2 regions of the Peribacillus sp. FSL H8-0477 genome follow, and region 1 is predicted to be linked to the other one. Evidence: predicted binding sites of a transcription regulator. Region 1 holds the regulator's gene; the other holds the start of a gene.
The links. Region 1 encodes LexA, which represses DNA repair genes until DNA is damaged. Its sites were predicted from a motif close to CGAACATATGTTCG; they were not measured.

Region 1 (10,894 bases):
TAGTATATTACAATCAGCCGAGAATGTAGCCGCATCAGCCCAAGAAATATCAGCTACAACTGAAGAAGTCGCAAGTAGTGCTTCAACTCAGGCGAATGATGCGCAAATTATCACTCAGGTATTTAAAGAAATTGCAAATGGTGCGGATGTTCAAGCGAATGATGCCCAAACAATGTTTAGCTTATTTAAAGAGTTAAACATCGTGATTGATACAGTTGCTAAAACAGCTCAAGAAACTGCAGACATTGGACAGTCCCTATCCATTGAATCTCAGAATGGGAGCGATATTGTTAAACACTCCATTGATGGTATGACCACGGTAAGAGAGCATATGTCTATACTTGAGCAGGATACTAGTAAAATCGGGGAAATTATAAAGGTTATTGAAGATATATCTAACCAGACAAATCTTTTAGCATTAAATGCAGCCATTGAAGCCGCACGTGCAGGAGAACAGGGCAAAGGTTTTGCTGTTGTGGCAAATGAAGTGAAGAGTTTAGCAGAGAAAAGTAGAGAATCAACTAAGGAAATATATGAAATTATCAAAGGGATTCAAGCCAGCACTAAAAGCAGTGTTTCAGCCGTGCAAGATGGGGTGGATAATTCTATTAAAACGGGTGTAGCCTTTGAGTCGATTGCAAGGATGGTTGTGCAGTCTTCAAATAAAACAGCCGAAATTGAGATAGCTAGTCAAAAGCAGTCTGGACAATCAAAAGCAGTAATGAAGTCTATTGAAAGTATTGCTTCTGCAAGTGAACAACAGTCGGTACAATCAGTTGAGGCGATGAGGTCAATCGAAAGTATAGCAGCAGCTAGTGAAGAAGCAGCAGCAGCTAGTGAAGAAACTGCGGCAACATCGCAATCATTAGCTAGCTTGTCTGAAGAACTTAATGCTTCTGTTGCACAATTCAAAGTTTAATCGTATAGAGTTGATTCCTCCCCTTTTATACTAGCCTCTTATGAGAGGACTAGCTCGATATCTTTAGGGCTCTTCTATGAAGAGTCCTTTTTTTTATCAGGACACGCTAAAATATAGTCTATCAAGTACTTGTTTCTTATCTATCTAACCCCCTGAAGAGTTTTTTCTTGAATTCAAATGAATGATTACTAAGAATCAGGCCCCTAATTGGCGCCCTTCTTATGACCTAACGCCCCTGTTCGTTTAAGTACTTTTTTCACAATTAGAGTTAGTTATATACCTGGTTTATTTAATTTTAAGTTACATTCAGTTCTCTTTTAAATAGCAACGCAAAGGTAATAATAAAACTCGATTTTTTTGTAAAAACCGAGTCTATCAATCCTTAAATTCAGTTGTTAGGAAGCTTTTTTCTTTTGTCTTTTGTATTGCATATAAAAAACAGCAGCAATGATTAAAGAAGCTACAAATGCACCTATTTGAATTTTGCTAGGAAATAAAAACGATAAAATCAAGAAAACCATTCCAACAATTACCATCACAATGGACAATAGTAAACTAATATTCATGCTGTTCCCTCCTTAGCTAAATTTGTTATAAATTATAATACTGGTTTATTTCCAATAAAGCTTCATTCTAAAATCACGATGTTCAAGAATCGTTTATAGATTTTGAATGTAACTTATTAGAAAAATCATACATTCTTCATTCAAAAGTCGGCAGAAAGGGCGAAAAACATGAAATCAGAAAAAGTGTGCAGCCGATTCGGAATCAGCAGCAACTAGACGATATGAAATGGGCGCTGAATGCCACTGTTCGGAACGAGATTACATTCTTCTTTCTCCTCGGCTGCGAAACCGGCCAGCGTGTAGGAGATCTTCTCCGGCTACCCTTCCAACAAATCCTCACCCTTAAAGGCAAAACACAAAAATTCCGCGACATATATATATATCGGGAATTGCTTCCAGGAGGTCTATGAGTACGCTAAAAACGTTCAGAGCGTCTGTTTATTCCCGTCTCGTAAAGGTGACAACCAATTACACCTACTCAGGCTCACCGGCAGTTAAATAAGGGTGCAGAGTATGCTGGTGTGGAACATGTCTCCATACAAGCAGAAATAAACTATTACTTGCGTTTTAGTCATATTAAACTCTCCCCTCTGATCGTTTGCCTTGAAAATGGTTTAAAGGATTGCATGTCGTACATCTGTAGCTTTAAATGATAGCCTGATCAAACATCTCCTTTTATCCATTCACGACTGCGCGCACTTTGAACATCTTTAAAAGAACAACTCTATATCAGAACGTTCGTAATTTCCTATATAGTTAAAAGTACCTTTCTAGTAATTTCTTTTAACTGTTTAGCCTTTTGTGGATCAAATGTTTTCATGGATAAGTCAATAGGTTTTGAAAGTTTATAAGCTGAGAAACTCTTAGACTTTGATTCCTGTAAAACGTCAACAATTTTATTCACGATTTCACCAACCTCATGTCCTACTAGACGGTGAACGACTCTCAAGAATATTCTCATTAATGGGTTCGCAAAGACAGATCTAGCTCCAGTAGTTCTTACAGCCATTGGATTATATAGAATATAACGAACGCCCTTGCGATTGAATCCCGCACCCAGCAAGTCATTTAGCCGGTTGGCATTGGCATTAGCTTTCACGCTGTTAAACTTACGTCTGTATTCTAAATCGTCAAAATTGACAGTGCTGTAGATTCCTGGGGTAGCAACATTTAAAATAAAAGAGTCATCATTAAATGCTATCTTATTTGAAAGGATATACCGACTTAAATACTGCAATGCAAAAGTGAATTCTAAACCATCGTGTGTGATTAAAGCGTCTTTACGAGCTGTTTGTAGGACAGCACAAAGAATCACTCCATCAATTGCGCCATAGGTCCTTTGAATATTCTCTATGATACGGTAGTTTTCTGAAACAAGACTCAGATCTGCTTGTAGATAAATAGCATTATGTAAATTACCTTTATTTCTACTTACGATAATTACCCTATTCCCGGCTGCTAAAAAATACTTTGCCAGTCCTTCGCCAATGCCACTAGTACCTCCTGTAATTAATACTGTTTTCATGGTCGAATCTCCCATCCAGATTTCCGGTTTATTATTTGTACTAGTATAACGCTTACAACAATAGTTGTATTGATCGAGTAGTTAGTTGTTGCTTCTGTCTCTGGCTACCCCTTTGCCAAACATGATAACCAGACTCTTCTAAAACATCAATCAATTCCATAATAAAAACCACCTTTACTGAATCTTTCATCCAGAAAAAGTGGTTTATAGTGTATAAAAGAAGGTTAAACCAAGTTTCAAACGAAAAACAGATGAAGGTTTCAGTCCAGGGACTAAAGCCAGTCTACTTTCTATTCGAAACTCAGCTTAAAACCCTCTCCAAACGTTGATATAACATGGTTTTATTTCGTTTGCTGTTTGCTCATAGCGCTCATCATTTGGTTGATTTTCTTTTGGGATGGTTTCATTCCCATTTGCATCATCATCATTTTTAACATTTGTTCGTTAATCGGCGGATTTTTTTTCAAATAGTCCATCATGTATTTACGAGCTATGAAAAATCCGAGTGCTAACCCAGCAAGTAATGCTAGGACACCAACTAGAATGTATACCCACATACTATCTTTCCTCCTTCATGTTGTCTATAAACAGTGTACTAGACCAAAGATTATTATACAATACTTCAAGCCAATATGCCCTATCTTTAGACAAATTTTCTTTCTTTCACGGGTTTTAGCCATCCAAAATGATTGTTTTCAAAATCTAACGCTAAAAATCCAGATTCGCATTTTCGAATACTTTCAAAAAATTCAGTTTCTGCTTCGTAAGTTCCTTCGGATTTTAAATGCAGATAATCTTTACCGATGACTAGCGCTGCTTTACTTGTCCCATTTTTAGTTTCTGTATAATACACATCATTTTCCGATACATGATCATGCGTCGGGTTCCTTCTCTCAGCAATTGCCTTAGACAATTTACTAAAAGGAATGTCTTTCGTCACATATTCGATTTGTTTTTGCAAGATACTTTTATGATAACCATTTGAGTTAATATATTCCAAAAACAAATTGAAAAACAATTTTTCTCTGCCGTAATAATGCATGGCGAATTCATCTTCGATCAGATAGATCTGATAATTTCTCATAAAATTGCCTCCCTGCATTCCTTTTTACTATTATATAAGCAAGTCATGAAAAGGTATGTTGAATCATGGAGGAAACCCATACTATTTTTGTCGAAAAATCAATAAAAGCTGACACCAATAAAGGTGTCAGCCATATTTTTACTTATTCTTGAACAAGTGCTTTCACGCGTGAAACTACGTTATCAACAGTGAAACCGAATTCTTCCATAATTTTGTTACCTGGTGCAGATGCACCAAAACGATTAATGGCAAGAATTTCTCCTTCATCTCCTGTATAACGGTCCCATCCGAATGGAGAAGCCATTTCAATACCTAGACGTTTTTTAACAGCTGGGTTTATGACACTTTGTCTGTATTCTTTAGACTGATCTTCAAAACGATCCCATGATGGCATGCTGATAACAGCAGCATCAATATTTTCTTCTGCTAATTTTGCTTGCGCTGAAACAGCAAGATTAACTTCAGAACCAGTAGCGATTAAAAGTACATCAGCTTGTTCTTTTTTAGAAGCAGATACGATGTAACCGCCTTTTCTAACACCCTCATACGCCAATTCAGCCGTATTTTTAAGTGTTGGAAGGTTTTGACGAGTAAGGATAAGCGCTGTAGGACGATCAGTTGACTCAATAGCTGTTCTCCATGCTGCCGCTACTTCATTGCCATCTGCTGGACGAATGACACCTAAATCCGGCATAGCACGTAATGCTGCTAATTGTTCAACCGGTTCATGAGTAGGACCATCTTCACCAACTGCCACGCTGTCGTGAGTAAATACATACGTTACAGGTAATTTCATAATAGCTGCAAGACGAATAGCTGGACGCAGATAGTCTGAGAACACGAAGAACGTTCCGCCAAAAGCATGTACGCCGCCGTGAAGCATCATTCCGTTGAGAGCTGCACCCATTGCAAATTCCCGAACTCCAAACCAGATATTTCGGCCCGCATAGTCAGCAGGAGTAAAGTCTTCTGCACCTTTAATCATCGTATTATTTGATCCAGCTAAGTCAGCTGAACCACCAAACAAACTAGGAAGGTTTTTTGAAATGCCGTTTAGCACTTCTCCGCTTGACGCACGAGATGCAAGACTTTTTCCTTCTTCATAAACTGGAATGTCTTTATCCCAACCTTCAGGAAGTTCGTTGTTAATGGCTCCCTCTAATTGCTGAGCAAGCTCTGGATAAGCAGTTTTGTATTCATTGAAAAGTGTATTCCACTCAGTTTCTTTGTTGCTTCCAGCTTCAACACAAGCCTTTTTGAAGTGTTCATAAACTTCTTCTGGTACATGGAAATCTTTTTCAAATGTCCATTTGTAAGCGTCCTTAGTGAGTTTCAATTCATCCGAACCAAGCGGTGCACCATGAACTGCTGATTTACCAGAACGGTTTGGCGAACCATAACCGATTACCGTCTTCACTTCGATAAGTGTTGGACGTGTTTCATCTGTTTTAGAGGCTTCCAGCGCTTCAGCAATTGCAGTAAGATCGTTGCCATCCTCAACACGCAGGTATTGCCAACCGTATGCTTTAAAACGGTCTTCAACTGATTCACTGAAAGACTTATTAAGATCTCCATCTAACGAAATATCATTTGAATCATATAGAACTACCAGACGGCCTAGTTGCAAGTGAGCTGCAAGTGAAGCTGCTTCAGCAGAAACACCTTCCATTAAGTCCCCATCTCCACAAATACCATATGTATAGTGATCAACAACATTGTATGAATCACGGTTATAAGTAGCAGCCAAATGACGTTCAGCCATTGCCATACCTACTGCCATTGCAATCCCTTGACCAAGTGGTCCTGTTGTTGCATCAACACCAGCTGTGTGACCAAACTCAGGATGTCCAGGTGTTAAGCTGTCCCATTGACGGAAACTTTTTAAATCATCAATCGTTAATCCATATCCAGCTAAGTGTAATAGACTGTATAAAAGCATAGAACCATGACCAGCAGACAATACAAAGCGATCGCGGTTAAACCAATTTGGATTTTTCGGGTTATGGTTCATAAATTGGGTCCATAGTGTATATGCCATTGGTGCAGCGCCCATCGGCATCCCTGGATGACCAGAATTAGCTTTTTCAATAGCATCAATAGAAAGTGTACGGATTGTGTTAATTGAAAGCGTATTTATAGAATTAGACATAAGTAAACATCCTTTCTTTCTCATATTCCTCTTTATATTATAGTGCAAACTAAATAAAAACAACTATATTACCTTGATTTCAAAGGGGATTGTGAATAAATGATGAAGAATTTCACCTTTCCTATAAATCTTCACAAAAACTTATTCTAATATAGAATGAACTAAAAAAAGAATTACATTCAAAATGTAATCCCTTAACAGCTGATTTATTTCTATCCCTTAAATTTAGTAATAGTTAAATCAGTAAATCAATGAAGTTTGTTTTTATTTTCTTTTATCATTTTTAATTTTTCTGGTGTAACGTCATTACCTTCAGGGTCAACCACAGTGACATTCTCTAAGGTATCTGCCATTGACTTTCTAAACGTCTGAAGGTATTCCCCTCTAAGTTGTGTCTGCTCTTTGGCTTCTTCTTGTGTTAGACCCGCATCTTTAGACTTTCTTGAAAGTTCATTAATCCTTGCCATTTTTTCTTTTGATAGCATAATTGTACTGTACTCCTTTATATAAATGATACTGCCATGTTATATAAAGAAACATAAAAAAACAAGTTCTACGATTCAGTTTCGGTTACTTTCTGCTTTTCAAATTCCAGAAATCGTCTATGCACAGTTGCCTTAGAAACCTTATGTCCAAATCCACGCAGTGTCGCCGCAATTTCTTCAAAAGTCAGACCATTTGCACGAAGTTTAGCAATTTCCTCGACAGGTACTTCTTTACGTTCTCTTCCACCGATATTCCCTCTATTACTAAGGTTTTTCTGTGGCCGATACCCCTTTTCAACTGCCCGCAGCATCCCGCGCTTAATTTTTAAATTATGTAACTTCCTTTGATATTCTTCCACGATTCCTACAATTTTAATGACCATAGCATCCGAGTCGGACAATTCCATTTCCCCATCATGAGCCATTGAAAAAATTTTGACTGATTCTTTATTTATTACATGGAATAGCGCTATTTTCGCATTGCCGCGGCCTAAACGAGTCTCATCCTGTATTAACAGCGTATCAGCTTTTTTAGATTTGAATAGATCGAGCATTTCAAAAATGCCATCCCGATCTAAGTCATACCCGCTTGCTTGTTCTTTAATAATGGCCGCTACTTCAAAATTCCATTTTGATGCCATCTTGACTAACTCTTCTTCTTGCCTTGCCAGGGAGGTTTCTTGGCTTTCTTTTTCGGTGCTCACCCGGCAGTAAATAACTGCTTTCATGCTGACATCCAACCTCTTTTATAAATATTTCATTTTTCTACAAAAACACTTCTTTACATACTTATGTTAATCTCGGCTGGCAACCTTTATAACCTCATGGTTTTGCGATACAGGAATCACAATTGTATCTCCCGGTTCCAGTGTATTGGCATAAACTCTATTATTCTCTTCTATCCAATCAATGAATTGCCGCTTTGTCAATTCCCCAGTATTGTATTGTTCAACAATTGTCGACACGTTATCGGTTTCTTTTAATGTCACAGAAAGATATTCATCCATTTTTTCTGGATTTATATTTAAGGAAAATAATAATGAAATAATTGCTACCAGTCCAGCCAAGGCTAGTGTGTAAGTGTAATTTTTAAATAAAGACTTCATGAGAATCCCTCCAAAAGCGAATGTTTGTTCGTTTGCTATAATTAGATTATAAACCGAACATTTGTTTCTAGTCAAGCGATATTAGAACTTATGTTTGTATCTTTAATTTTGCCATGATATAATCATAGTAAGAAAAATTAGCAAATGAGGTGCCAAAATGACTAAACTATCAAAGCGCCAACAAGACATCTTAAATTTCATTAAAGATGAAGTCCGTTCCAAGGGATATCCGCCGTCTGTCAGAGAAATCGGAGAAGCTGTAGGTTTAGCATCCAGTTCCACGGTTCATGGTCATCTTTCCCGTCTTGAAAGTAAAGGATTAATCCGAAGAGACCCAACTAAGCCCCGTGCCATAGAAATACTCGGTCAAGAAGAAATGAATAATATACCTAAAAGCAATGTTATTAATGTTCCTTTACTCGGTAAAGTAACCGCTGGTATGCCTATTACAGCCATTGAGAACATAGAAGAATATTTCCCACTTCCAGAGTCAATGGTTGCGCATGATGATCAAGTATTTATGCTTGAAATTATGGGAGAAAGTATGATAGAAGCTGGTATTCATGATGGGGACTATGTCATCGTCAGACAACAAAGTTCTGCAAACAATGGAGATATTGTCGTTGCCATGACAGAAGAAAATGAAGCAACAGTTAAACGATTCTTTAAAGAAAAAGACTATATCCGTTTACAACCGGAAAACTCGAGTATGGAACCGATTATTCTTCGCAATGTTACTCTGCTCGGTAAAGTAATCGGCTTATATAGAACCATCCACTAAGAGAGCTTAATTGCTCTTTTTTTATGTAGTTTTTTAAGAACTCCATCTCAGAATCTAGTTTATGTAAATCATCCTATTACATAAACTAGATTCATATTTAGGAGATGTTACTTTCTTTTATTTTCAATCAGCTATTTAGTAAACTGACAATTGCTGCAATTATTCCTGCCAATCCTCCAGTACCAAATATACCAAGCAATACCTTTTCTTCTAGCTCTAATGTCTTTACTTTTAATTTTGCTTTAGACTTCGAGTTAGAATCTACAATTTTCAAGAGTGTAGAAATCATATTATTATTATCAGCATGAATATCATGGTTTATTTGGATTTGTCTGCTGAATAAATTTTGTAGCTCTTGTTGGCTGACCATTATATGCTCAATTCCTTGTTTTACTACATCTAATTGGGCTGCTATATTTTCTTGTTCTGCGATAATTCGTTCAATAAGGGTTTTTAACTGGATGATGAGTTCTTTTTGTACGATCCTATTTTTTTTATTTATATCTTCATTCATTTAATATCCCCCATCCCACACCTCCCTATCTTAGAGTATTCTTTATGTCTCTTTTTTGTGTGGACAACCTTTCTGAAACACAAAAAAATGCACCTGCATCGCAGCTGCAATTTAAATCAGTATGAACTAAACAAATTTATAAAGGTACTGAGGATCGATTCCTCTTCTCGATAGCCCATAAAAATTACGGCAATCAACGAAATCATCGCAAAGATCGCGGCAATAGGCACGATCATTTTTAATACCGTGACATACGTATCATAATAGCGCGGGCCGATAAGATGCTTAGGTTGGTCGGGTACCCGCTGGCCAATATAACTGGACTCCAAATTTTCAAGAACTTGCTTTCCCTCTTTTTCACTGAAATCTTCGGGCAGCATATCTTCAATCGTCGACTATAATTCAAGGGCTATATATTGACGTTTTTTTTCAGGCAGCCTCCGAACGACTTCATGAATATACACCTCAATTAAATTCATCTTCATCATCCTCTTTTAATAAGACATATAGTTCTTTCGAGTTTTTGATTCATTCCATTTTCAACTGCAAAAAGATTTCCACCCCATATTCACTCAACACATAATATTTCCGAAGCCTGCTTTCAAATGTATCCCTGCTGCTCGTTATCAGCTCCTTATTCTTTTATTACCAATCAAGCTTTTAAGCTCTATCGTCAATTCCTACATTAAAAAACCCAATCTCAGCAAGAAATTGGGGATTTCCATTCATCTAGTAGAAGCAGTCCGAACCCTTTCTGGCGACAACTAATTTCCCACCGTTACTTTGTCCTTTTCTAAAAATGCTTCAAAGTGATCTATACAATACAATGATCGGGCGGTAATTGTGGATTTTTTACAATTAACACAGGAATGGTTGTTACTTCCTTCATCAACATTAGATTGTCTTTTTATATTTTTCATGTTTATCATTTCCCTTGCTTTATTATTTTTTAAAGCGTTTACAAGTATTTATTTCCAAAGACTCATGTTATTAGACGTAAGACCCACAAAATGGGGACACGTTCCCATTAAAAGGAGTTTTGATACGCTCTAATTTCCACGGTCTTTTATGATACAATTGACGCATACACAATCCCAATAAATCTAGTTACATTGGATAGGAGGAAACATTTAATGATGTATTTACTGGCCATTCTTTTACCGCCTGTTGCTGTTTTATTGTCAGGTAAGCCTGTACAAGCCGTTCTAAATTTAATTTTATGTATCTTTCTATGGATACCTGGTGTGATCCATGCGATACTCGTAGTTAATGAAAAAAAAGCAGATAAAAGAGCAGCAAAAATGTATGCAAGGTCACGACAAGACTAAGTTTTTCGATAAACCCCTTAAAAAAGGGTTTATTTTTTTAACAAAAAAATGCAGCCCAACCCGTTTGAGCGAGTTAGGCTGCACATGAACAAAAAGAAAGCAATTCCAGCAATAGAATTACGATCTTTCAAAATCATAATACCATATCTTGTCGGTTATTGTCGACTATAATTATTCTGAAAATATAATTTAGTTATATTTTCTTATTTTACTATCTATAATAGCCATAAAAAAACAGGTCTATCTATTCATTTTTTCATTGTGGACTCTGTTTACTTTTTTCTACTAAAAGATTTTTATAATCTTTATATAATGGTTACTCCATGATAAGAGAATTTCGTTAGAGTACTTGTATAAATTAAAAAGAGTAAGCATTAGAAGTTCTCACCTTTTCTAATGCTTACTCTTTTTAGAATTCTTCTCGTAAGAATTTACTC
Region 2 (10,894 bases), on a different contig from region 1:
TTCACTGAAAATTCAACTAAACTATGATCTGCGTCTATTACCCATTTTTCTATTGTCATGTATATTCCTCCCAAAAATTATTATCTTGAAATAAAATATATTTACTCCGAGATAAATGTTTATAATGTAAGTATATGTAATCGTTAATTAAAAGTCAACTACTTATTTTTAGTAAGTAGATAAGGAATTTCATTTTAAGAGTATATGCAAAAAAAAGTCTTTAATCACCATAGTGACTAAAGACTTTTTTTGGTTAATTTTCTTTTTCACCTTCATACAATTTTGCCTTACTTGGCCAAAAGGCATAACGGCCGAGTAGTGCGGTAATCGCTGGGACTAGGAACGGACGAACAATAAATGTATCCATCAAGACACCAATTGACGTAATAAGTCCGAATTGAACGAGAACCTGGATAGGGACCGTCGTTAAGACTGCGAAGGTAGCGGCTAAGATGATACCTGCGGATGTAATCACACCGCTCGTTTCACTAACACCTTCTTTGATCGCTTGTTTAATTGGCATGCTCTTTTTCTTCTTCCAAATACTTGAGACCATGAAGATATTATAATCTTCACCAAGTGCAACAAGGAAGACGAATGCGTAAAGCGGGATGGCTCCTTGTATCGCCTCGACACCCATGAAATTATGGAGGATAAACCACCCAAGACCAAGTGCGGCAGTATAAGACAAGATGACTGTACCCATCAAATAAATCATCGCAGTGATGGATCGTAAATAAGCTAATAGCAGCAGCGCAATTAAAATAACAATTAGCGGAATGATGATAGTGCGATCCTTGTCACTCGTTACTTGGTTGTCATGCTGTGTGGCTGTTTGTCCGCTGATCCAGACTTTATCTGATGCTTTTTTTACATCAGCATCTGTTAAGGCTGATTCGGCTGCGGTTTTTAGAGCAGGAATGTTATCCATTGCTTCTAAAGAATATGGATTGATTGAAAACTTGACCGTATAAGCTTTCAAATTTTTATTTATTGCCCCTTCTTCAGGGTCGCTGACGGTTTCAACAATATCGATTTCTTTTAAGGCATCCGTAAGCGGAATATCTTTTCCTTCTGTATCAATGACTATTTTTGCAGGAGCTAGTTCCCCTGGTGAATAGGCGTCAGAAATGACGGCAAAGCCTTCACGAGAATCCATATCTTCTGGGAAAGAAGAGAGGATGTCATAGGTATATTTAACTTGTGTAGAATAAGCCCCTAGAATCCCAAAGATAACAACGGAGATGATGACGACTGTCCAGGGCTTTTTAATGACTAAATTGCCAATTTTATTTCCGATCTTGTTCGCTTTCTTCTGACGTTTAACCGGTTTCCCCGTTTTTTGAGCCCGTTCCTTTTCCATTTCAGGTGTACGCGGGATGATTGGGAAAAAGGAAGCCCGGCCAAAAACAGCTAGTATAGCAGGGACCAAGGTTAAGGCAGCTATGCCCATAATAAAGATTGATAAACTAAATGGAACAGCAAAACGGGTATATGCCCCATATTCAGCAACTAATAGAGTCAGCAGAGATATAACAATTGTTAAGCCGCTCATCGCTATGGCGCCAGAAGAATCAGTAAAGGCGTGCATCAGTGCTTTGCGTTTATTTTCTGTTTTTCGTAATTCAGTCCGGTAATGAGAAATTAAGAATAAACAATAATCCGTTCCTGCTCCGAATAGGAGCACGGTCATAATTGAAATAGATTGGGCATCTACAGTTATCCAGCCCTTATCCGCCATAAACCCAAGAATTGGACTGGTCACCAGGTAGGCAAAGCCGACCCCGATTAACGGAATAATGGCAAGCAGGGGAGAACGATAGATAAGTAATAATAGAACAAGAACTAATAACACAGTTCCAATTAATAACGTTACGTCAGCACCTTTAAATAGGCCGGTTGCATCGACAGAAATGCCGACAGGGCCGGTTGCACGAATTGAGAGTTCGCTTGAATTGATATCCTCTTTAAACGGATTGCCGATCCCTTGTTTCTTTACGATTGCTTGAATTTCATTTAAATTTTCCTTCAGTTCTTCAGCTCCTGCATCTTCGGCAAAAAAGATGGTTTGAACAAGTGTAGTCCCATCCTCCGAAACGAACTCTTTAAGAGCTGGAAGCGGTACTTGGTCTATAGGAGGAAGAAACGATTGGTTAGGCAGCGGGTTTTTTGTAAGTTCTGCATTTAATGCTTGAACAGCCGCCAAATCTTCATCTGCTAAACCACCTTCGCGGTGCCATGTGAGCAGAGCCGGTACACCAGATGAGTTGGGAAATTCTTTTTCTACCAATTCATCTGCTTGCATAGAAGGTGCATCGCTCGGAAGGTCAACTGTTTTGTTTACTTCCTTTTCACCAACGGATGGTAAGGTGAAAGTTAGAATAGCAGTTAGAGCAATCCAAATACCAATTACGATCCATCTGCCTGATTTTCCTGTAATCATTCTGCTGAGTTTTTGTATAATCGATTCGTTCAAAAAAACACCTCATTTAAATTATTTTTTTCTTTCATATATAAACGATTATGTAAAAATGTGGGGAATAACTGCTGATCCCTTTAATTATATATGAAGCAGTCAAAATCCCCAAAGTTTAATGTGCTATAGTTAGGATATAATCCGTATTAGAGGTGGAGTGAGCAGGGTGTTGCATCTGATTAGGTGGGGTATGTTTTTCGGAGGTTTATGTCTGCTGGGAATGGGAAATGCTCTCGCAGTTAAGGTCAAATTTCTAGGTTTGCATCCATGGGAAGTGTTGAACGTTGCTCTTTTTCAGGAGATTGGTTTGACCATTGGAAGCTGGTCTATCATAACCGGCTTATTCTTAGTTCTGATTACATATATAGTCGATCGGAAATATCTAAGTCTTGGAACCTTTCTAAATGCGATGTGCGTGGGAGTCATTATGGATTTTTTTCTTTGGTCTGGATTGCTTCCAGAGTCGTCCGGTACTTGGATAGACTATTTCATTCTGCTGGCAGGGATTTTATTAGCTGGAATCGGCGGAGGGCTATACGTGGCTTCAAATCTCGGCGCAGGGCCGCGGGACGGGTTTATGCTGATTGTCTCAGAAAGAACAGGTATCTCAGTGAGTAGAGCAAGAATACTCGTTGAAAGCATCATCCTCGTTTTTGGTTTTCTACTAGGAGGGCCTGTGTTCATTGCGACCTTTATCTATACCTTTATCCAAAGTCCTGTATTCCAAAAGTCCCGGATTGTTTTCTCAGGACTTTTAGAAAAATGGATAGAGAGACGATCAATGACCAGTGCCATCCAAAAATAAAAAAAGCTTTGAAGCAGGTACTACCTGACTTCAAAGCCTTTTTTTATAGATTAAAATATTTTTCTAAACCATTGAAGATTCCAGTAGCTGCCTTTGTCTGATAGGCATCTGTGGCAATGATTTTTTCTTCAGTTGGATTGGAGATAAAACCAAGTTCAACTAAAATGGAAGCTTGTTTATTCGTACGGATGACTTGGAAGTTTCCTTCTTTGACACCACGGCTTTTCATCCCTGTGGCTTTGATTACTTCTTCTTGAATACATTTTGCAAGCTGGTATTCATTTACATGCGTTTTGTAATAGAATGTATCAACACCGTTAGCATCTTTATTCGTACTTGCATTGTAATGAATACTAATAAAAACATCAGCCTTATGTTTCTCGCTGATTTCTACTCGGTCAGTGAGGGAAGGTTTCGTATCACCTGTTCTTGTCATAATTACTGTTGCACCAGCATTTTCTAATTTTGATTGCAGCTTTTTGGCTGTTTTCAGGGTGAGCGTTTTTTCAAAATTATTTTTCCCAGCTGCTCCAGGATCTGAACCACCGTGGCCAGGATCAAGCACGATCACTTTGCCGTTTACGCCTCTGACAGGTTCTTCATCAGTTAAATACTTCATGGAAGCCCAGCCAATAACTCCGGCTGTGGTTAGTACTTTACCCCAGTTGTCATCGTTTACTTCAAGTAAGGTTACTTCTTCATTCTTTTTAACGGTTGTTAACACCTTAGCTGTTGTATTGGCTGCTTTACGAATATTCAACCCATTGGAAGTTACATAGTATACTTCTGAATCAACATCCGGTGTGGAATCCTCGGCAGGTTTTGCCTCTTCAACAGGCTCCTTTTTAACAGGTTCTTTCTTTGTTAAATAAGAAGTTGATGCCCAGCCGCTTTTGCCAGATGCCGTTTTTAAGCTGGCCCATTTTCCACTGATTTTACTAACTGTTACTTTAGCATTTTTCTTCACAGATGTAACAACCTTGGCAGTAGGAGATGCCGATTTTCTGATATTTAGTTCTGATGCTGTAACGTAATAGATTGTACCTTTGGCTTCCGTTTTCACGGCTGTCACAGGTTTTTTAGTGGATATGTACGATTTTGAAACCCAACCCGTTTTCTTAGTGGAAGGAACATACACTTTATACCATGTGCCGCTTGTTGATTTAATATTGACGAGTAAGCCCTTTTTTAAGGTCGCCAAGGTTTTGCTGCTCGTGGATGCAGATGACCGTAGATTTAATGTCGTGGCTGTTACATAGCCATTCTTTGTTACAGAGGCAGATGCCGCTTTAACTGTCTTTACTTTGGTTAAGTACTTAGATGAGACCCATCCGGAGGTCTTACCATAAGGAATTTTGCTCCAGCCGCTCTTTTCCTGAGAAATCGTCACGGTGTTCCCTTTTTTTAGTGCGCCTAACTTTTTAGCACTTGTACTTGCTTTAGCCCTGACGTTAAGGGAACTTGCATTAACCTTTGCTTTTACCGTGGCAGCTGCCGATACTGATTCAGCAGGATTCACAAATGTGAATAGTGATAATAAGAGTACCGTGGCTAACAATAGAGATCCTAATCTTTTTTTCATGCTGTTCGCCGCCTTACATAAAAGTTTTTTTCGAAACCCATTTTTTGCCTAGTACAATAATAAACTATTTTTTTACATAAAAGACAAAAAAACTAAAAATAATCTAAAAAAGTAATAATTTTACACTATTTTTGACAGAAAAAATAGCAATCTATCAAAATATGCTATAAACAGGTACCAATAATATCGGTTAAAAGGTCATTAGTTGAATAGATTTTTCTTTATATAAGCCTTTTTTCCTATCAATAGGAATCATTTACCTTTCCATACTTTATTTTAAAAAAGGAATATTTTTCTTTAAATGAGGGATATTACTGGATGTAAATTGAAAAGGAGGCAGAAAATTGATAAACGAAGACGAAAAAAACAAAAAACGAGCAGATAATGAAAATGAAGAAACATTAACCAACAGACAGGGGCATCCCGTCACCAATAATCAAAACATGAGGACTGTTGGTAATCGCGGGCCCACTACATTAGAAAATTATGATTTTTTGGAAAAGATCAGCCACTTTGACCGAGAAAGAATTCCAGAAAGGGTAGTCCATGCACGTGGTGCTGGAGCGCACGGGTATTTTACAGCTACAGGAAAAGCTGGGGACGAGCCTGTTTCGACCTATACTCGTGCTAAGTTATTTCAAGAGGAAGGGAAGCAAACTCCGCTGTTTGTTCGTTTCTCTTCGGTTATTCATGGCGGAACCTCTCCAGAAACGCTGCGTGATCCACGTGGGTTTGCGGTGAAATTCTATACAGAGGACGGCAACTGGGATTTGGTCGGTAACAATTTAAAAATATTCTTTATCCGTGATGCGATTAAGTTCCCAGATCTTATCCATGCGTTTAAACCAGATCCTGTTACAAATATTCAGGATGGAAAGAGAATATTTGATTTTTGCTCAAGTTCACCGGAAACCTTCCATATGATTACGTTCTTATTTTCACCATGGGGTATACCTGCTAACTACCGGATGATGCAAGGGTCAGGTGTGAATACCTATAAATGGGTGAATGAAGAGGGGAAGGCTGTACTTGTTAAGTATCACTGGGAACCGAAGCAAGGTATTAAGAACCTGACTCAAGACGAAGCGGATAAAATTCAAGCTACTAACTTTAATCACGCAACACAGGATTTATATGAAGCCATTGAAAAGGGCGATTTTCCAGAATGGGATTTGTTTGTTCAAATTATGAGTGATGATGACCATCCAGAGTTGGACTTTGATCCGCTGGATGATACGAAACTTTGGCCAAATGATACATTCCCATGGAAGCATGTGGGGACGATGACGTTGAACAAAAATCCCGAGGATTATTTCACTGAAGTGGAACAAGTTGCATTTGGAACAGGAGTACTGGTTGATGGGCTTGATTTCTCAGATGATAAGATGCTGCAAGGCCGGACCTTCTCCTACTCAGATACACAACGTTACCGTGTTGGTCCAAATTATCTTCAGCTGCCGATTAATGCACCTAATAAAAGGGTTGCAACGAATCAACGCGGCGGCCAAATGCAATATAAAGTAGATTTAGGTGAAAAACAAAATCCTCATATTAATTATGAGCCTTCTACAATAGATGGGTTAAAAGAAGCCAAACCTACTGGAAAGGAATATACGCCTTTTATTGAAGGGCATTTGGTTCGAGAATCCATTGATCGTCCAAGTAATACGAAACAAGCTGGTGAAACGTTCCGTAATTTTGAGGAATGGGAGCGAGAAGAACTAATTGCTAATTTAGTTAGTGCATTGGGACCAGCTGATAAGCGGATTCAAGAGAAAATGATTGCACTTGCGGAAGAAGCCGATCAAGAGTACGGCCGCCGTTTAAGAGAAGGGCTTGCCAATGCACCTAAAGATGAAACAGAGCACTCAAAACCAATCAGCTCCAAAGAAGGAAATGATGCGCCTGAAGAAGCAGTAGAAAATAGTCATGACGCTGAACCATATTAAGGAGAAAAGGCAAATTTCCTATGGAAGGAAATTTGCTTTTTTTAGATTATCAATGGCATTGTCGGCGATAATCCATTAAACTGAATACCAATCATATAATAAGACTTTTCTCTTTAAGGAGATGAATAAATGATTAAGCTTTTATCTGCCCTTTTTCTTCCTTGCCTATTAGTGATGCTATTCTCTAGAGTTACCTATAACCGCTATGTAGGATTGGGTTTAACCGTTGCGTTAATCGCTGCTTCAGCCTATAAAGGGTATACGCATGCCTGGTGGCTGGTTATTGTTGATGCTTTGTCGTTGACAGTGGGCTTTTACCTTTCTACAAGAATGATGAATCGTACCATCAAGAGTGCCTGAAAAAGGTGCTTTTTTTTATTTATTGAGCTGTATCGATTAAATAAAAAACGAATAAACGTTCGCTTTTTAATGGTTTGTTTTTTATGCTTTGTGGTAGAATGAGTATAGAAGTATTTGTAAAAGGGTTATAAATAAAGAGGATGCAGCTTCTGGTAGTTGAGGGAGCTTCCTTTATATATATATTGAAGTTAAACAAGAAAATCCCGTGTAGGAGGGTACTAGGTGAAGGATAAATTCGAATTGGTTTCAAAATATACTCCCCAGGGAGATCAGCCGCAGGCTATACAGGAACTTGTTAAAGGGATTAACGAAGGCAAACGATACCAGACCCTTCTCGGTGCAACTGGTACAGGAAAAACATTCACCGTTTCAAATGTTATTAAAGAGATAAACAAACCAACGCTGGTTATTGCTCACAATAAGACATTAGCAGGACAGCTGTACAGCGAATTTAAAGAATTCTTTCCTGAAAATGCCGTTGAGTATTTTGTCAGCTACTACGATTACTTTCAGCCTGAAGCATATGTACCATCTACTGATACATTTATTGAAAAAGATGCGAGCATCAATGATGAGATTGATAAGCTCCGGCACTCTGCAACGTCTTCACTATTTGAACGTCAAGATGTCATCATTATTGCCAGTGTTTCTTGTATATACGGCCTCGGTTCACCAGAGGAATACAAAGAAATGCTTGTATCGCTGCGGACCGGCTTAGAAATTGACCGAAATACCTTACTGCATAAACTGGTAGATATTCAATACGAACGAAATGACATAGCTTTTCAGCGGGGGACTTTTAGAGTGCGTGGGGATGTTGTTGAAATTTTCCCGGCATCTCGTGACGAACAATGTGTTCGAATAGAATTTTTTGGTGATGAAATTGATCGTATTCGGGAAGTAAATGCACTTACAGGTGAAATTACAGGAGAACGAGATCATATTGCTATTTTTCCTGCTTCCCATTTCGTTACGCGGGCAGAAAAATTGAAAGTAGCCATAAAAAATATTGAAGCTGAGCTTGAAGAACGACTAATTGAATTACGGGAGAATAATAAACTTCTTGAGGCACAGCGTTTAGAGCAACGTACCCGTTATGATTTAGAAATGATGACTGAGATGGGCTTTTGTTCTGGAATCGAAAACTATTCGCGCCATCTTACACTACGCCCACCTGGGTCTACACCGTATACGTTAATTGATTACTTACCAAAGGATTTCCTGCTCATTGTGGACGAATCTCATGTGTCCCTGCCGCAAATACGTGGGATGTTTAATGGAGATCAGGCACGTAAACAGGTTCTAGTTGATCACGGTTTTCGGCTTCCATCTACAAAAGATAATCGTCCGCTCCGTTTTGAGGAGTTTGAGGAAAAAGTCAGCCAAGCTATTTTTGTCTCTGCTACACCTGGCCCATATGAGCTCGAGCATACGCCGGAAATGGTTGAACAGATCATTCGGCCGACAGGTCTCCTTGATCCGACAATAGAAGTCAGGCCGATAGAAGGCCAGATTGATGACTTAATTGGTGAAATTAATGAGCGCGTTAAACGAAACGAGCGGGTCTTGGTAACTACTTTAACGAAGAAGATGTCTGAAGACTTAACTGATTATTTAAAAGAAATTGGTATCAAGGTTCAATATCTTCATTCTGAGGTAAAGACTTTAGAAAGAACAGAAATTATTCGTGAGCTTAGAATGGGTAAGTATGATGTATTAATTGGGATCAATTTATTGCGTGAAGGGTTGGATATTCCTGAGGTATCGCTTGTAACCATTCTCGATGCGGATAAAGAAGGATTCCTCCGTTCTGAACGAGCTCTCATTCAAACAATGGGCCGGGCAGCGCGGAATGAAAACGGCCAAGTAATTATGTATGCCGATCGAATGACGAATTCCATGGAGCTGGCGATTCAGGAAACAACACGTCGCCGGGAAATTCAAGAAAAGTATAATCAAGACCATGGAATTACTCCGAAAACCATACAAAAAGACATTCGCGACTCGATTCGTGCAACATATGCTGCTGAAGAGCAGGAAGAATACGCTGTTCCAAATTATAAAACACTGACAGAAAAAGAACGCGTTGAAGTGATTGCAAGTACAGAGAAACAGATGAAGGAAGCGGCTAAAGCTCTTGATTTCGAGCGTGCAGCAGAACTTCGTGATTTATTAATAGAATTAAAGGCGGAAGGATGACGATACATGGCTATGGATAAAATTACGGTTAAAGGAGCACGAGCCAATAACCTGAAAAACATTGACGTCATCATCCCGAGAGACAAAATGGTGGTTATTACAGGCTTATCTGGTTCAGGGAAATCATCGCTGGCATTTGATACGATTTATGCAGAGGGGCAGCGCCGCTATGTAGAATCACTATCTGCCTATGCCCGCCAATTTCTTGGACAATTGGATAAGCCCGATGTTGATGCGATTGAAGGACTATCACCAGCGATTTCTATTGATCAAAAGACTACCAGCAGAAATCCTCGATCGACAGTAGGAACTGTAACAGAAATCTATGATTACCTGCGTTTGCTTTTTGCACGAGTAGGAAGACCGACCTGTCCGATTCATCATATCGAGATTTCTTCCCAAACAATCGAGCAGATGGTAGACCGCATCATGGAGTATCCGGAACGAACCAAACTCCAAGTGCTTTCACCGTTGGTTGCAGGAAGAAAAGGCTCGCATGTGAAGATTCTTGAAGATGTGAAAAAACAAGGATACGTACGGGTGCGGATTGACAAAGAAATGCATGATCTCAGCGATGAAATCTCGCTCGAAAAAAACAAAAAACATTCTATAGAAGTAATCATCGACCGTATTGTTGTGAAGGAAGGGGTAGAAGCGAGACTTGCTGATTCCCTAGAAAGTGCTCTAAAGCTCGGCGGTGGCAAAGTCCTTATTGATGTGATTGGAACTGATGATGAATTATTGTTTAGTGAACATCATGCCTGTCCATACTGCGGTTTTTCAATTGAAGAACTGGAACCGCGTATGTTTTCCTTTAACAGTCCGTTTGGAGCTTGTCCGGAATGTGATGGCCTGGGAATTAAAAGAGAAGTGGATCCTGAGTTAGTCATCCCAAATAAAGACTTGACGCTAAAACAGCATGCAATCGCCCCTTGGGAGCCGACGAGTTCACAGTATTATCCACAGCTGCTTGAAACGATATGCAAGCATTTCGGAATTGATATGGATGTTCCAGTTAAGGAATTACCAAAAGATCAAATGGATATCATTTTATACGGCTCCAAAACGGAAAAAATCTATTTTCGCTATAAAAATGATTACGGACGGGTACATGAAAGTTATATTGCCTTTGAGGGTGTTTTGAAAAATATTGAGCGCCGCTATAAAGAAACCAGTTCTGATTATACCCGTGATCAAATGGAAAAATACTTAGCAGATCGTGCTTGTCCTGGTTGTAAAGGTTACCGGCTGAAGCCGGAAAGTTTGGCTGTTTTAATACAAGGGCAGCAGATTAGTCAAACTACATCACTCTCAATCGAGGAATCATTGGAGTTTTTTGCTAACCTGGAATTAACAGAAAAAGAACAGGCTATTGCGAAGTTGATCCTTCGAGAGATTAAAGAACGTCTTGGATTTCTTGCAAACGTTGGACTTGAATATTTAACGTTGAGCAGAGCCGCGGGAACTCTTTCCGGCGGAGAAGCGCAGCGTATCCGTCTGGCTACCCAAATTGGTTCACGTCT

Region 2: a site for LexA is predicted at 7,221-7,234, ahead of uvrB (excinuclease ABC subunit UvrB). Genes of this name have one in related genera too.

Annotation. Positions count from the first base shown of each region.
Region 1 covers NZ_JBBODE010000002.1:1,631,890-1,642,783, reverse strand. Annotated here, with positions in the region: gene MHI18_RS19750 (methyl-accepting chemotaxis protein) at 1-919, shown strand, start outside; gene MHI18_RS19745 (hypothetical protein) at 1,315-1,485, opposite strand; gene MHI18_RS19740 (SDR family NAD(P)-dependent oxidoreductase) at 2,234-3,010, opposite strand; gene MHI18_RS19735 (YneF family protein) at 3,352-3,567, opposite strand; gene sirA (sporulation inhibitor of replication protein SirA) at 3,654-4,094, opposite strand; gene tkt (transketolase) at 4,237-6,243, opposite strand; gene MHI18_RS19720 (DUF896 domain-containing protein) at 6,492-6,728, opposite strand; gene MHI18_RS19715 (YneB family resolvase-like protein) at 6,797-7,456, opposite strand; gene yneA (cell division suppressor protein YneA) at 7,523-7,834, opposite strand; gene lexA (transcriptional repressor LexA) at 7,992-8,615, shown strand; gene MHI18_RS19700 (hypothetical protein) at 8,743-9,129, opposite strand; gene MHI18_RS19695 (hypothetical protein) at 9,246-9,458, opposite strand; partial or broken gene MHI18_RS19690 (PadR family transcriptional regulator) at 9,595-9,771, opposite strand; gene MHI18_RS19685 (YqaE/Pmp3 family membrane protein) at 10,263-10,457, shown strand; gene MHI18_RS19680 (hypothetical protein) at 10,867-10,894, opposite strand, start outside.
Region 2 covers NZ_JBBODE010000001.1:1,905,762-1,916,655, reverse strand. Annotated here, with positions in the region: gene MHI18_RS09760 (YceI family protein) at 1-59, opposite strand, end outside; gene MHI18_RS09755 (MMPL family transporter) at 254-2,476, opposite strand; gene MHI18_RS09750 (YczE/YyaS/YitT family protein) at 2,667-3,281, shown strand; gene MHI18_RS09745 (N-acetylmuramoyl-L-alanine amidase) at 3,325-4,863, opposite strand; gene MHI18_RS09740 (catalase) at 5,211-6,812, shown strand; gene MHI18_RS09735 (CsbA family protein) at 6,942-7,172, shown strand; gene uvrB (excinuclease ABC subunit UvrB) at 7,395-9,371, shown strand; gene uvrA (excinuclease ABC subunit UvrA) at 9,378-10,894, shown strand, end outside.